4 regions of the Staphylococcus ratti genome follow, and region 1 is predicted to be linked to each of the others. Evidence: riboswitches for the same ligand, from Rfam matches in the RefSeq annotation. Region 1 holds a riboswitch; each other region holds the start of a gene.
The links. Region 1 has a riboswitch for thiamine pyrophosphate ahead of LN051_RS07810 (ECF transporter S component). Riboswitches for the same ligand answer to the same signal wherever they lie in the genome.
Positions count from the first base shown of each region.

Region 2: linked by a shared signal. The riboswitch ahead of thiO (glycine oxidase ThiO) and the one ahead of LN051_RS07810 (ECF transporter S component) in region 1 are both predicted to bind thiamine pyrophosphate.
Region 3: linked by a shared signal. The riboswitch ahead of LN051_RS09660 (thiamine phosphate synthase) and the one ahead of LN051_RS07810 (ECF transporter S component) in region 1 are both predicted to bind thiamine pyrophosphate.
Region 4: linked by a shared signal. The riboswitch ahead of tenA (thiaminase II) and the one ahead of LN051_RS07810 (ECF transporter S component) in region 1 are both predicted to bind thiamine pyrophosphate.

Region 1 covers NZ_CP086654.1:1,624,643-1,627,829, reverse strand. Annotated here, with positions in the region: gene LN051_RS07815 (ABC transporter ATP-binding protein) at 1-902, opposite strand, end outside; gene LN051_RS07810 (ECF transporter S component) at 915-1,499, opposite strand; TPP riboswitch at 1,627-1,727, opposite strand; gene graF (glycopeptide resistance-associated protein GraF) at 1,913-2,044, opposite strand; gene auxA (lipoteichoic acid stability factor AuxA) at 2,342-3,187, shown strand, end outside.
Region 2 covers NZ_CP086654.1:2,265,545-2,268,731, forward strand. Annotated here, with positions in the region: gene LN051_RS11105 (hypothetical protein) at 1-381, shown strand, start outside; gene LN051_RS11110 (DNA-binding protein) at 496-1,098, shown strand; TPP riboswitch at 1,125-1,228, shown strand; gene thiO (glycine oxidase ThiO) at 1,305-2,396, shown strand; gene LN051_RS11120 (L-cystine transporter) at 2,475-3,187, shown strand, end outside.
Region 3 covers NZ_CP086654.1:1,983,478-1,986,664, reverse strand. Annotated here, with positions in the region: gene LN051_RS09670 (LysM peptidoglycan-binding domain-containing protein) at 1-203, opposite strand, end outside; gene LN051_RS09665 (Bax inhibitor-1 family protein) at 486-1,124, shown strand; TPP riboswitch at 1,137-1,246, shown strand; gene LN051_RS09660 (thiamine phosphate synthase) at 1,462-2,031, shown strand; gene thiS (sulfur carrier protein ThiS) at 2,051-2,245, shown strand; gene LN051_RS09650 (thiazole synthase) at 2,247-3,014, shown strand; gene LN051_RS09645 (ThiF family adenylyltransferase) at 3,014-3,187, shown strand, end outside.
Region 4 covers NZ_CP086654.1:718,325-721,511, forward strand. Annotated here, with positions in the region: gene LN051_RS03305 (single-stranded DNA-binding protein) at 57-374, shown strand; gene LN051_RS03310 (LysM peptidoglycan-binding domain-containing protein) at 905-1,648, shown strand; TPP riboswitch at 1,750-1,849, shown strand; gene tenA (thiaminase II) at 1,915-2,592, shown strand; gene thiD (bifunctional hydroxymethylpyrimidine kinase/phosphomethylpyrimidine kinase) at 2,597-3,187, shown strand, end outside.

The sequences.
Region 1 (3,187 bases):
TGCATAAGCGATTCAAAAAAAGTCGTTTTTCCTGTTCCATTTTTACCAGTAATGGCAACCCAATCACCAGACTTTATGCTAAATGATGGAATGTGATATAAAACACGCTTGCCTCGCTTTATCACGCCACCATTCAATTCTAGTTGAAATGAGGAATGGGGTAATGCAGCAGATCCCAGTGTTTTAGGCGCTGCTAACCAAGCATTAGGATGCCAAACACCATATTCAGATAAAAGTGCTTCAAAATGGTTCAAAATATCTGTTGGTGTACCTTCTTGAATAATCTGCCCATCGTGATTCATCAAAATGACACGATCTACATAGTTCCAAATGTGCTCAACTTTATGTTCAACAATTAAAACGGTTTGTTCTTTCCAAATTTCACGTAACAGTTGCCATAAATTTTCGGTTGCTTCTGAATCGAGCATGGCTGTAGGTTCGTCCAAAAATAACGTATCTGTTTGTTGCAGTAAAGTGCCAGCAATAGCTAATTTTTGCTTCATCCCGCCGCTTAATTGATGAATGGATTGCTTCGGATCGACGTCTAATTTAACTGCTTCTAATGCCGCTTTTATTTTGACATTCATTTCGGTTGGTGGAACTTGGTAATTCTCTAAAATAAATGCTAACTCTTCATTGACTTGCGGCATACAAAATTGAGCGTCTGGATCTTGAAAAATGACGCCGGCATTTTGAGAGATTTTCAATGTTTCATATTTCATGGGTAAATCAATTAAATGAGGTACGATACCACTTAATACATTCAATAATGTACTTTTCCCAGAGCCAGAAGGGCCGAGTAAAAGTACCTTTTCTTTGTCCTTAATTTCAATATTTAGCCCATCAAAAATTTTATGAGGGGCATTCGGATATTTTAATCGTAAGTTTGTTGCTTTTAACACGTTGCATACTCCTTATAAAGCATCGTAATCTTCTTTTGAGGCAGGGCGGAAAAGCTGTGTCACACCGGTTTTGTCCAACGCTTTTACAAGGAAATAAGAAAACATTCCTGCAAGCACCGCACCACTAATTAAACGAGCAACGATAAGTAAAATTAAGTTCCAAGTGGCTACTTCACTTAAATAGCCATAATACCAATCGATTGGTAGGCTGATAATTGCAGCAGCCATACCTGCAAGGATACTGACCATAAATGTACGAGAACGGTATTTGAAAATAGCGAAAACAATTTCACAAGCTAAACCTTGAAGTAATGCATAGATAATAGTTGGAATATCGAAACGTCCCATTATGATTGTTTCTCCAGCGCCTGCAGCAAATTCAGCAATTAGTGCAATACCCATTTTGGGAATGATTAAATAAGCAACAATAGCTGCTGCGAACCACATACCATACATTAATTGATCGATGTGTAGGCCTAGCGGTTGAACAGTATAGTAGGCCACCCACCAAAAATTATAAATGACAGCAAAAATGACTGATATTAGCACAGTGACTAAAATATCAGATAATGTTAAACCTTTTCTACTTGAACTCATAAACATCCTCCTAATTACAAAAAAACACAGCACCTCAACTAGAGGTACTGTGTATGACGTGGAAGTGAAACTGCAAATCTTTAAAAGAGTCATACGCGCAAAAAGGCATACTTATCTCGAGGGAATTTGAGCTTTCCTCACACTTTCCTACGCTAGTATCGTCTAGTTCAGGTTCAAAGGGTTTGAGGTAAACACCTCATCTCAGTTTTCACACCCCTAGTGTGTCTTTATTGAATGATTAAAGTCACTATACACCCGACACCTTTAAATGTCAATGTGCATTCTTAAGTTAATACAATATTCAAAATGTTAAACGTAAAATACGAGAGGTATGTTTATTAAAATGACTAACAAAAATAGCCTATAAGAACAGGGAATCCCTCTGTTCCTATAGGCCAATAGAGCGAGACGTATTATTCAAATGTGTTTTGAATATCGTCTTTTGTTTTTTCAGCGCCTTCTTTAGTGTCTTCTTTTTTATCTTTTAATTCTTGCTCTTTATCTTTAGCATTTTCAGCTGCTTTTTTAATTTCTTCTTTAGACATTTTACATCTCTCCTTTAAAAGGTATCTATATAAAAGAGTTCCCCTTTTTTTAAAACGTTAAACATCAGAAGTACACAACAAAAAATGTGATTTTTGGTATAATATATGTTTTAAACGACTACAAAAAGATAATATAATTAAATACAGTGATAACAGTCGTCTATATTTAAGGTAAATCGGTGTGTGTGGTAGAAGGTGTGACAGTACAAAATACGTCTCTCCATCTAAAGAATGAGATTTGTTTTTTATAAAGACATAGTTGATGTCTTCGTATATAATAATTGTGAGGTGAAGCGGATGTCTTTGTTTAATAAATACACCGAGGTGATTTACAGTTATATTATCGGTGCGATTTCTATTTTATTAAGTCTTATTATTTTTCTTAATATCCCATTGATTCACCAATTTAGTCAGCATAAAAAACCTGCAATTAATATTGAAAATTTGTGGGACTTTATTATGGCTTTTTTCAATGAAATCATTCGCGTAATGAGTAATTATATTGGTGAAATTCCTTTAGTGAGTGGCATTATTATTTTATTATTTGGGATTTTTATGATCTTTATCGGAAGAACATTAACGAATACCACTCGTTTCGACTATGACATTTCTATTTTATTTTTATTGATTGGGATCATTTACTTTGTGCTTACTTTGATTTTTATGTCACAAGTGTATGGCATAGCGGCATTTGTTTTTGTAGTTCCCTTTATCATACATATTGGGTATATCGCATATAAAGATGAACTCAATCCATTTAATCGTAAAAAGCATTATCTTTGGATTATTATCAGTTATGGCCTTTGTTATATTATTGGCCAACTCGTGCTCTACGGTCGTATTGAAGAACGTGAAGTGGCGCCTATAGATGTCTTAAGTATTAATACGTTCTTTGTGATTTTATGGTTACTCGGGCAAATGTCTATTTGGAACTTCTTATTTTTACGCCGTGCTCTACCGATGACACAAGAGGAAATTACTGGAGAAGAAAACCCGTATGTACGAAGTAAAAAATACAGTTTTGTGGGTCAATCTCAGCACCATTTCAAAGATCTTCAAACGCGTACAAACGAATTAACCCAAGATTTTTCACATCGCACGCGTAGAAGCATTGATTTAGATAAAATTCGACGCAAGCGCGAA
Region 2 (3,187 bases), 640 kb from region 1:
ATTGAAAAAGGGGTTAATCAATTATCGAATCAACTTCACGGACGAAATGTTAACTTTTTTATGTTTGAATCCACACTTGAAGCACCTGATGCCAATAATGAAGTAACGAAAGATATCGCTTTTCGTCGCCATTTTTTAACCGAAAACGGTTATGAAAAACAAACTCAAATTGCTTATGTTCAACCATCCCTGAACCGTAAAGGAAAGCCCGTTCCACTTGATTTATATATAAAAGCAAATATTCCTCTCACTAAAGATATTTATGGCACAAGTGTAAAATCATGCTATATCTTAAAGTACGTTTTTGCCAATCGCATTCCGCGTAAAGTCATTTACCCGTTACTCATAAAAATGGACTTAAGTAGAGATATGAACGCATAAGCCCTTGAAATCGTATTTCAAAGCCGTTACAATAAGGTGTAAGTGAGACTGACGGGTCAGTGAACTCAGACTACCGTATGTCTAAATAGACTGATATAGAAAGGATTCATTCATATGCTAACAAAAGAGTTTGCACTGAAATCAGGGCTAAGTGAAAAGCAAGTGCGTAAAATTGTACAGCACTTAGAAGAACGTGGCTACCAATTGAAAAAAACAGAGTACCGTGGGCGTGAAGCAACGGATTTCCAAGAAGAAGACATCGAGTTATTCCAAGAAATTGCAGAACGTGTTGGACGTACAAACAGTTACGAACTTGCATTTGAAGAACTTGAACAAGAAAAAGACTTTTTACAAGTTATCGTTAAAGAGGACAATCATAACTTACCAAGTGACCAACAATTTCCACAAGTTATGCAAGAACTTAAGGCTGAAATCGACAAAATGCGTGAAGAGCGTCAACTATTAGGTCAAATGATTTCTCAAGTACACAAACAACAAGAAGAATTAAAATCATTACATAATCAGCTTAACAGCCAACTTGAAACAAATACAAAATCATTAAACGCCATTACTGAAAGTCAAAAACAACAAACTGAACAGTTATCCAAAACACAAGAAAGTATCGAGTCTCAAGCGAAAGAGCAAAAAGAGCTTGTTACAACAATTAAAAACAACAACGAACAAAAAGGATTTTGGCAACGTCTATTTGGCGGTTAAAATCGTTTAATAACATTCCAATTTAATACATGTGCTAGGGGTGCTCTTAATTGAGCTGAGAAAGACGTCATCTTAACTCTTTGAACCTGAAGTGGTTAGTACCAACGAAGGGAAGCAAAATGCATTTTATAATCTAAACTATTGATATATCTTTGTATTTTTCTATATAGCGTAGCCTCTTGCACATGGTGTAGGAGGTTTTTTGTATGCAAAAAGTGATAATTATTGGCGGCGGTGTAATCGGTTTATCCATTGCTCGACAACTTTCAAAGGGTCCTTATCACATTTCAATTATAGATCGCTCTACTCCACGAATGAATGCATCCTATGCTGCTGGAGGTATGCTAGGCGCACAAAATGAATTTTTCGAAGACACCCCACTTTATCGCCTAGCGATGCAAAGTCGTGCGATGATGCCAGATCTAGCACGTCAACTTTATAATGAAACAGACATAGATATTGAATTTCAATCCCATGGTCTCATCAAAATCGCTACAAACAAGCAGGACATAGCCAAAATTCAACAGCAATATTCATTTTTAAAACGAGATGATCATCGTATCCATTGGTTTTCAAATGCAGAATTGTACAGTATGTTCCCTCACCTTTCACTAGAATCAACTGCCGCATTTAAAATTCAAGACGATGCACAAATCAATGCAAATTTATATACTCAAGCACTCACCCGTTCGGTAAGTACACAAAACAACATTCATTTCTCCCCTCATACCGAAGTACTGCACATTGCACAGAAATCAGAAGGTTATGAGGTATCTACATCTAAAGGGACGATGTATGCAGATATTTTAGTCATTGCTGCAGGCGCGTGGAGTGGCAAATTATTAAATAACTTAGGGATTTTCATCCATACACATGCCGTTAAAGGCGATGTGAAACTCATCGAAACTTCCTTTCCTTTAACACAAGCAACACTATTTAATACAAATGGGTGCTATATTGTCCCTAAAAAACCAAATCGTTACCTTATTGGTGCTACTTCAGAATGGGATAATTGGTCAACAACGAATAATAAAAACAATTTAAAGTGGTTAGACGACGCAAGCCAAGAGATGTTACCCAAATTACGTCATCATCGTACAGTGAAAACATGGACAGGCATTCGACCAATCACCACAAATGAACATCCGATTATGGGGAAAATTTCTGATTCTCTCTATGTCGCAACAGGTCATTATCGTAATGGTATACTTTTGTCTCCGATTGTCGGAGACTTAATGGCTAAAGCAATTCAAAGCGATGCAACTGCATTGCACAAACTTGAATATTTCTACCAATAGTAAAATAACACTTGCTTTTACACCTATAACCTATTATCCTTATTTTATAAATCGGAATTAAAAGGAAGCGTATAGATAATGACTACATTTTTTATTATTCTCAATTTAGCCATTTTTATATTCGTATTAGTCGGCTTAGGTTGGATGGCTAAAAAACATATCAAATTTCCTAAACGTGTCTTTTTGGCATTAGGTTTAGGTGTTATACTCGGCTTAATTTTGCACCTTGCATACGGAGCAAATAGCAAAATCACAACACAAACAACAGAATGGATCGGTATCGTAGGACAAGGGTATTTGTCACTTTTAAAAATGATCGTTATTCCTCTCGTATTTGTTTCAATTGTAGTAGCATTTACCAAAATTGATATCGGAGAAAAGTTCGCAAAAATGGGCGGACTCATTTTTATGTTTTTAATTGGTACTGTTGCAATTGCCGCTATGGTCGGCGTCATTTATGCAATGCTGTTTGGTTTAGATGCCTCTTCAATCGATTTAGGTCAAGCAGAGCAAGCTCGTGGTTCAGAAATCACAAGCCAAGCTAAAGAAATGACTGCTACGACATTACCTGCTCAAATATTAGAATTATTACCTGCAAACCCATTTTTAGATTTCACAGGGGCGCGTGCAACTTCTACAATTGCAGTAGTCATTTTTGCCGCATTTATCGGCTTTGCCTTTTTACGCGTTTTACGTAAAGAACCTGAAAAAGGAAGTCTACTCAAACGAGGTATTGATGCCGTTTATGCCCTTGTAATGGCCATCGTCACTTTCGTACTTCGTTTAACACC
Region 3 (3,187 bases), 360 kb from region 1:
AGCACTTGACCTGGGAAAATAATATGATTCGAAAGATTGTTATCTTGTGTAATTTGATCCACAGAGATATTGTATTTTTGTGCGATAGTCCAGATTGACTCACCAGATTGAACGGTATGTTGTGTTGAAGCATCCGCATCTTGGTGAGCTAATAATGCTGCAGCGCCAGAAGTAAATGTAAGTGCAAAAGCGAATTTTTTCAAAGTATTGCCTCCTTATTTTCATAGTTTGTTTAAATAAGTTACTACTTTATTAGATTCCACTTCATGGTAACAAAAATTAACCATGATTTGTGACATGTTACAAAGGTGTAATGTTGTGGTAAATAAAAAAGTGATCGAAAAACACTTGAAATGTTTTTAGGAATGGGACTTAAGTCCTATACCCGAATTTCATATTTTTTAAATATTAAAATGGTTGTAATAATTCATTTACTGTTTTAGCATTGAATTTATAAAGACAACCTCAAAAAGGAGGGGGAATGGATGACATCGATTTCTGAATCCGGTAATGTTAAAAAGCATCCATTTCAATATGGAAAAGTGTGGCTTTTCTTTACGTATTATTGGATTATTTTTGGCATTGCGACGTATTTTGGTCAGTTTTTACCTATGGAATGGCGTCAACCACTTTCTATAGGGTTGCTATTGCTCATACTCGTAACGATGGTCGTTCAACGTGCGCGTTTTAGCGGTCCAATTATGTCGCATGTGTATACCATTGTTTCTGGTTTATTATCTTATGCGACTTTTACTGCGACATTACAAGATTTAGGACCTAGTGTTTTCTTTAAAAATGTTTTATTGGCAATTATTGGTTTTGTCGTATTTGGTTTCATTGGTTTTTTTATGATTAAAGATGCTTCGAGTTTAGGAAAGTACCTATTTGTCACGCTTGTAGCATTAATTGTTGCTAGTCTTGTAGGATGGTTTATTCACAATCCGTTGTATCACACCATCATTGCTATTGTTGGGCTATTGCTTTTTCTCCTTTATACGTTGTATGATTTTAATAGGATGAAACGAGGCGCTTTCTCTCCGAGAGAAATGGGTTTTAATTTATTCTTGAATCTATTTAGAATTATTCGTTACGTGCTTCATATTGCACGTTACGTTCGCAGATAAAATTGAATATTAAAGTACCACTGGAAGTGCCATCATCTAATGGCTGAGATTAAAATAGTGATTTTGAAATTCCTGTACCTGATCCAGATAATGCTGGCGTAGGAAAGTGGCGTATATCTTTTTGGAGACTACAGGTGTGGAACAAAATCTTATTTGAAAGATTCATTCCCCTGTATAAGATGGATTGAAATCGAAATGTCATTCATTTCAATCATCTGTCGCTACTTTTTAACTTAACTCTGATATTAAAGACGAGGACAGCATGCTGTCCTCGTTTTTTTATGTTGTTTGGATAGAAGATGGAACCCTAATTGCAACGACTTAAGGAGGTTTAGAAATGATTATTGCTGTTACCCCTTATGAAATATTAAATGATAGGCATATAGACAGATTAGTAAAAATTGAACCATGGATTAATGGAGTGATTATACGTGTGCCAATGTCTCATGAGTCACTGAAAAAATGGCTTGGAATACTGATGGATAAAGGGTTCCCTAAGCAAAAGGTTATTATCCATACCAATATTTTATTGGCGCAAGAAATGGGAATGAAGCGTATTCATTTTAGTGAGTATCAGCTCCCGAAGCAACTAGATATGGCGTATTGGGAAGTGAGTATGTCGATCCATTCTCAAGAGATGATTCGCAAGATAAAACAGACAGGGGTGCGTTGGGGGCTTTTTGGACATTTGTATATGTCCCGCTCAAAACCAGGGAAAGCGCCACGTACGTTTAAAGAAGTGAACGATGCTTTAAGGGAGGACTTCCCCCTCGTAGGGATAGGGGGGATAAACGTGGAAACCATTGCGCACGTACCTAAAGCATTTCAAGGTGTAGCGATGATTGATGGGGCATTTAATCAAGATGTAAAGGGATTTTTAAAAATGGTGCAGAAATGGAATGGATAAGGAGGTGAGTCGATTGAAGGTGAAAGTGAATGGCGAAACGCAATGTTTTGATAAAGAGATATCGATAGCAGAAATGATTCAACATTTTGGAATTGAAAGCAAACGTATGGCAGTAGAAGTGAATGGTCAAGTAATCAAACGTTCATTATGGACTGCACATATGATTTCAGAAAATGATCAAATTGAAATACTTGAATTTGTAGGAGGCGGTTAACATGTTGAAAATTGGACAATTTACATTTAAATCTAGATTATTGCTCGGTACAGGGAAGTTTGAAAATGCTGACATTCAAAAGCAAGCGATTGTCGCTTCTGGAACTGAGGTGTTGACATTTGCGGTAAGACGTATGAATTTATATGACAATGCACTTCCAAATCCGCTAGCAGATATTGATTTAGAAAAATTTATAACTTTTCCGAACACAGCAGGAGCTAAAACAGCAGAAGAAGCAGTACGTATTGCTGAAATAGCCAATGAAGCAAGGGTCTGCGACATGGTTAAAGTAGAAGTGATAGGAGACGACGCGACGTTATTACCAGATCCTCTTGAAACATATAAAGCTTGTGAAATTTTGCTTGAAAAAGGGTACATTGTATGTCCGTACATTTCAGATGATGTCGTATTAGCCAAACGCTTAGAACAATTAGGCGTACACGCAGTGATGCCACTTGCTTCCCCAATAGGTACAGGTCGAGGCATCAGTAATCCATTAAATTTACGGTACATTATTGAAAAGAGCCAAGTGCCTGTAATTGTTGATGCAGGGATAGGTTCAGCCAAAGATTGTGCCGAAGCTATGGAATTAGGCGCGGATGCCATTTTGTTGAATTCTGCAATATCTAGTGCGAAAGACCCAGTTAAAATGGCAGAAGCAATGAAAAAAGGGATCGAAGCAGGGCGTCTGAGTTATGAAGCGGGACGTATCCCTATTCGTTACAATGCGGTTCAATCAAGCCCTTCAGAGGGAATCGGTTTTCTTTGATGAAACGTTATGATAGGCAAGAAAAATTCCATGCTTTTGGCAATACAACTCAGAAAAAATTACAAAACCTATGCGCACTGATTATTGGTGTAGGCGCGCTTGGAAGTGGTATTGCAGAACAACTTGTACGCAGTGGTATAGGCAAACTCATTATCGTCGATAGAGATATCGTG
Region 4 (3,187 bases), 910 kb from region 1:
TCAAAGCTTGCCATTAACGGCATGAAATGCGTATGATAGTGTCATACAGAAAGGAGGTGACATTGATAAATCAGTTTCAAGCGACAGGTATCATTACTAAAGCCCCTAACTATTTTGATACTGGTGAAACCCCATTTGTCACTTTTTCATTAAAGGTAAAACGGGATTATAAAAGCAAACATGATAAACCTATTTTTGATTATTTAAATTGTAAAGCTTTTGGAACCGTTGCAACCTATATTCATGAAACATGTCAAGAAGAGACACGCGTTGCAATCAGTGGCCAAATACAAAGCCGAAGATATGAGTATCAAGGAGAGCGACGCTATGCAACTGAATTGGTTATTTTCCAATTAGAACATCTATCCTCATAGCTCTGTGAAAAAGCACTATTCCAATAATCCAAGCTTATTAAACGATAATATCATCCATTTATACTAAACCTTATAACCATTTACTTTCCTACTCCCGATCTTTCCAATGACATGAAACACGAACCATTGAACAATGATATCGTATATTTCTACTCAATTTTATTTTCACTTTAATCTTTTTTCTCACATGTGTATTAATGCCTATTATATTGAGTGAAACAATAGGGGATAGAAATCCTTTTGATTTCGTTAGCCTATGCGCCCGTCGCTCAAAAATAGTTTCATTTATTCACTTAAAGCGGAGATTTATCTACGTGTATTGACATTAAATATGTAGATATCTCCGCTTATTTTTAAGCTTTATATACGTAGTTGAGCGAGGGCGCGATATGTCCTCGTTTTACTTTGTAATATATTTGTAATGAAAATGGTACTTTATTTAATGTCAATGTCATCTTTTTGAAAAAGACTGGTGCTATATTATTTGTGAACATAACAGATTTTCATACCAATTACTGGAGGATTACTAAATGAAAAAATTACTTTTAGCAACATCAACAGTAGGTTTATTAGCAGCGGCACAATTTGCTACTAATGCTGAAGCAGCGCATCAAGAGCATACACAAGTTCAAGAAGGTGTTCACTTCATTCAATGGGGTGATACTTTAAATAAAATTTCAAAGAAATACGATGTTACTGTACAACAATTAAAAGACTGGAATAATTTAAAATCTGACCTTATCATCGCTGGTGAAAAATTATATGTAACAGAGGCAGCGGCAGCAGCACACAGTGCTACTTCAACGCAAAACTTTGTTTTACCAACGTCATCTAGCTTTGGTTCATTCGAAACAGCTACTTACAACCAATCTACAAGCTATTCAGCACCTGTAAATTACACGACGTCTGGTTCATATGAAACTTATACAGCACCAGCAACTCAATATGTAACGCCGTCATATTCACATGTTCAAACTCAACCAACATCTCATTACCAAGCACCATCAACAGCTGCTGGTTCTGGTTCTGTATATCAACAATTTATTAATGCTGGTGGTACACCTGCAATGTGGAATTCTATCGTTTTACCTGAATCAGGTGGTAATCCTAATATCGTTAGCCCAACAGGTTACAGAGGGCTTGGTCAAACAAAAGAAGCTTGGGGAACAGGTAGTGTAGCTACTCAAACTCAAGGTATGATTAATTATGCAAACTCACGTTACGGTTCTGTAGAGCGTGCAGTTCAATTCCGTTTAGCTAACGGATGGTGGTAGGCGATTGTAGAAATCGTCTGAAGCACTGACTTATTTTTGAGTCGGTGCTTTTTTTTATTGATATTCTGTAATGGTTTTGTTACGTTTAATTTAATTAAATAAAAGACTACTAGGGGAACCGTATGGTTGAGATGAATGATATTCAGACCCTTTGAACCTGATATAGTTAACACTAGCGTAGGGAAGTAGCGTAGACATTAAATCCTTTTTATGATGACTAGGCTACTTTATCATGTAGTCTTTTTTCATTTGAAAGGAGTTTTTTTATGTTATTTTCTGAAATTGTTAAACGTGAGGCGTCAACAATTATTGATGGTATTTATGGTGATGAATTTATTCAAGGTATGATTCAAGGGGATATTCCTGAAGAGGCAATCAAACATTATTTAAGAGCGGATGCACGCTACTTATTTGAATTTGCCAAAATTTATGCATTGTTAATTCCTAAAGTGGATTCTAAAGAAGAAATTGAATTTTTGACGGAACAGATCGCATTTGCAGCTTCTGGGGAAGTTGAAGCGCATCATATTCTCGCAGATTATGTCAAAGTACCGTATAATGAAATTATTAAAGAAGGAGAATGGTATCCTTCTGCGGATCATTATATTAAGCACATGTACTTTAATGCCTATCATTATGATGATGTGGCCTATACGATTGCTGCAATGGCACCTTGTCCATACGTCTATCAACAAATTGCGCAACGCGCGTTACGTGAAGTAGACTTTGACGCTAACCACCCATTAAAAGCATGGTTTGAATTTTATGCTGAGGGAATGGATGAATTAATGGAACACATTGATACGTGGTTGAATGCATGTGCAGAGCATGCGTCTGATGCAGAGCGAGAACAACTAAAACGAAACTTTTTAGAAAGTACAATGCATGAGCGAAACTTTTTCAATATGTCGTATCACCAAGAAACATGGAATTTTGGGGGATAAAACAATGAATAAATTAAAAATCGCATTAACGATTGCAGGTACAGATCCTTCTGGCGGTGCCGGCGTCATGGCAGATTTAAAGTCATTTCATTCCTGTGGTGTTTATGGAATGGCGGCAATAACGAGTATCGTAGCTCAAAACTCTTTGGGTGTACAACACATTCATAATTTAGAGCAAACGTGGGTGGAAGAGCAACTTGAAAGTGTATTTTCTGACGAACCACCACATGCTTTAAAAACAGGTATGATACCAACTATAGATATGATGACTATGATAGCAAACCAGATTAAAAGTAAGTCTATTCCTTATGTGATCGATCCAGTTATGATTGCGAAAAGTGGCGATTCGTTAATGGCGCCACAAGGGAGACAAGCTTTAAAAAATACGTTGCTGCCACTTGCAGATGTTGCCACACCTAATATTCCAGAAGCTGAAGAAATTACCCAAATGAAACTGCAAACAGAAGCAGAGATAAAAAAAGCTGGACGCTTTTTTATCAATGAAATTGGCTCCAAAGGGGTTGTTTTAAAAGGCGGGCATTTGGAAGGGGATGCACGTGATTATTTGTTTACTAAAGAAGGAGAATTTACATTT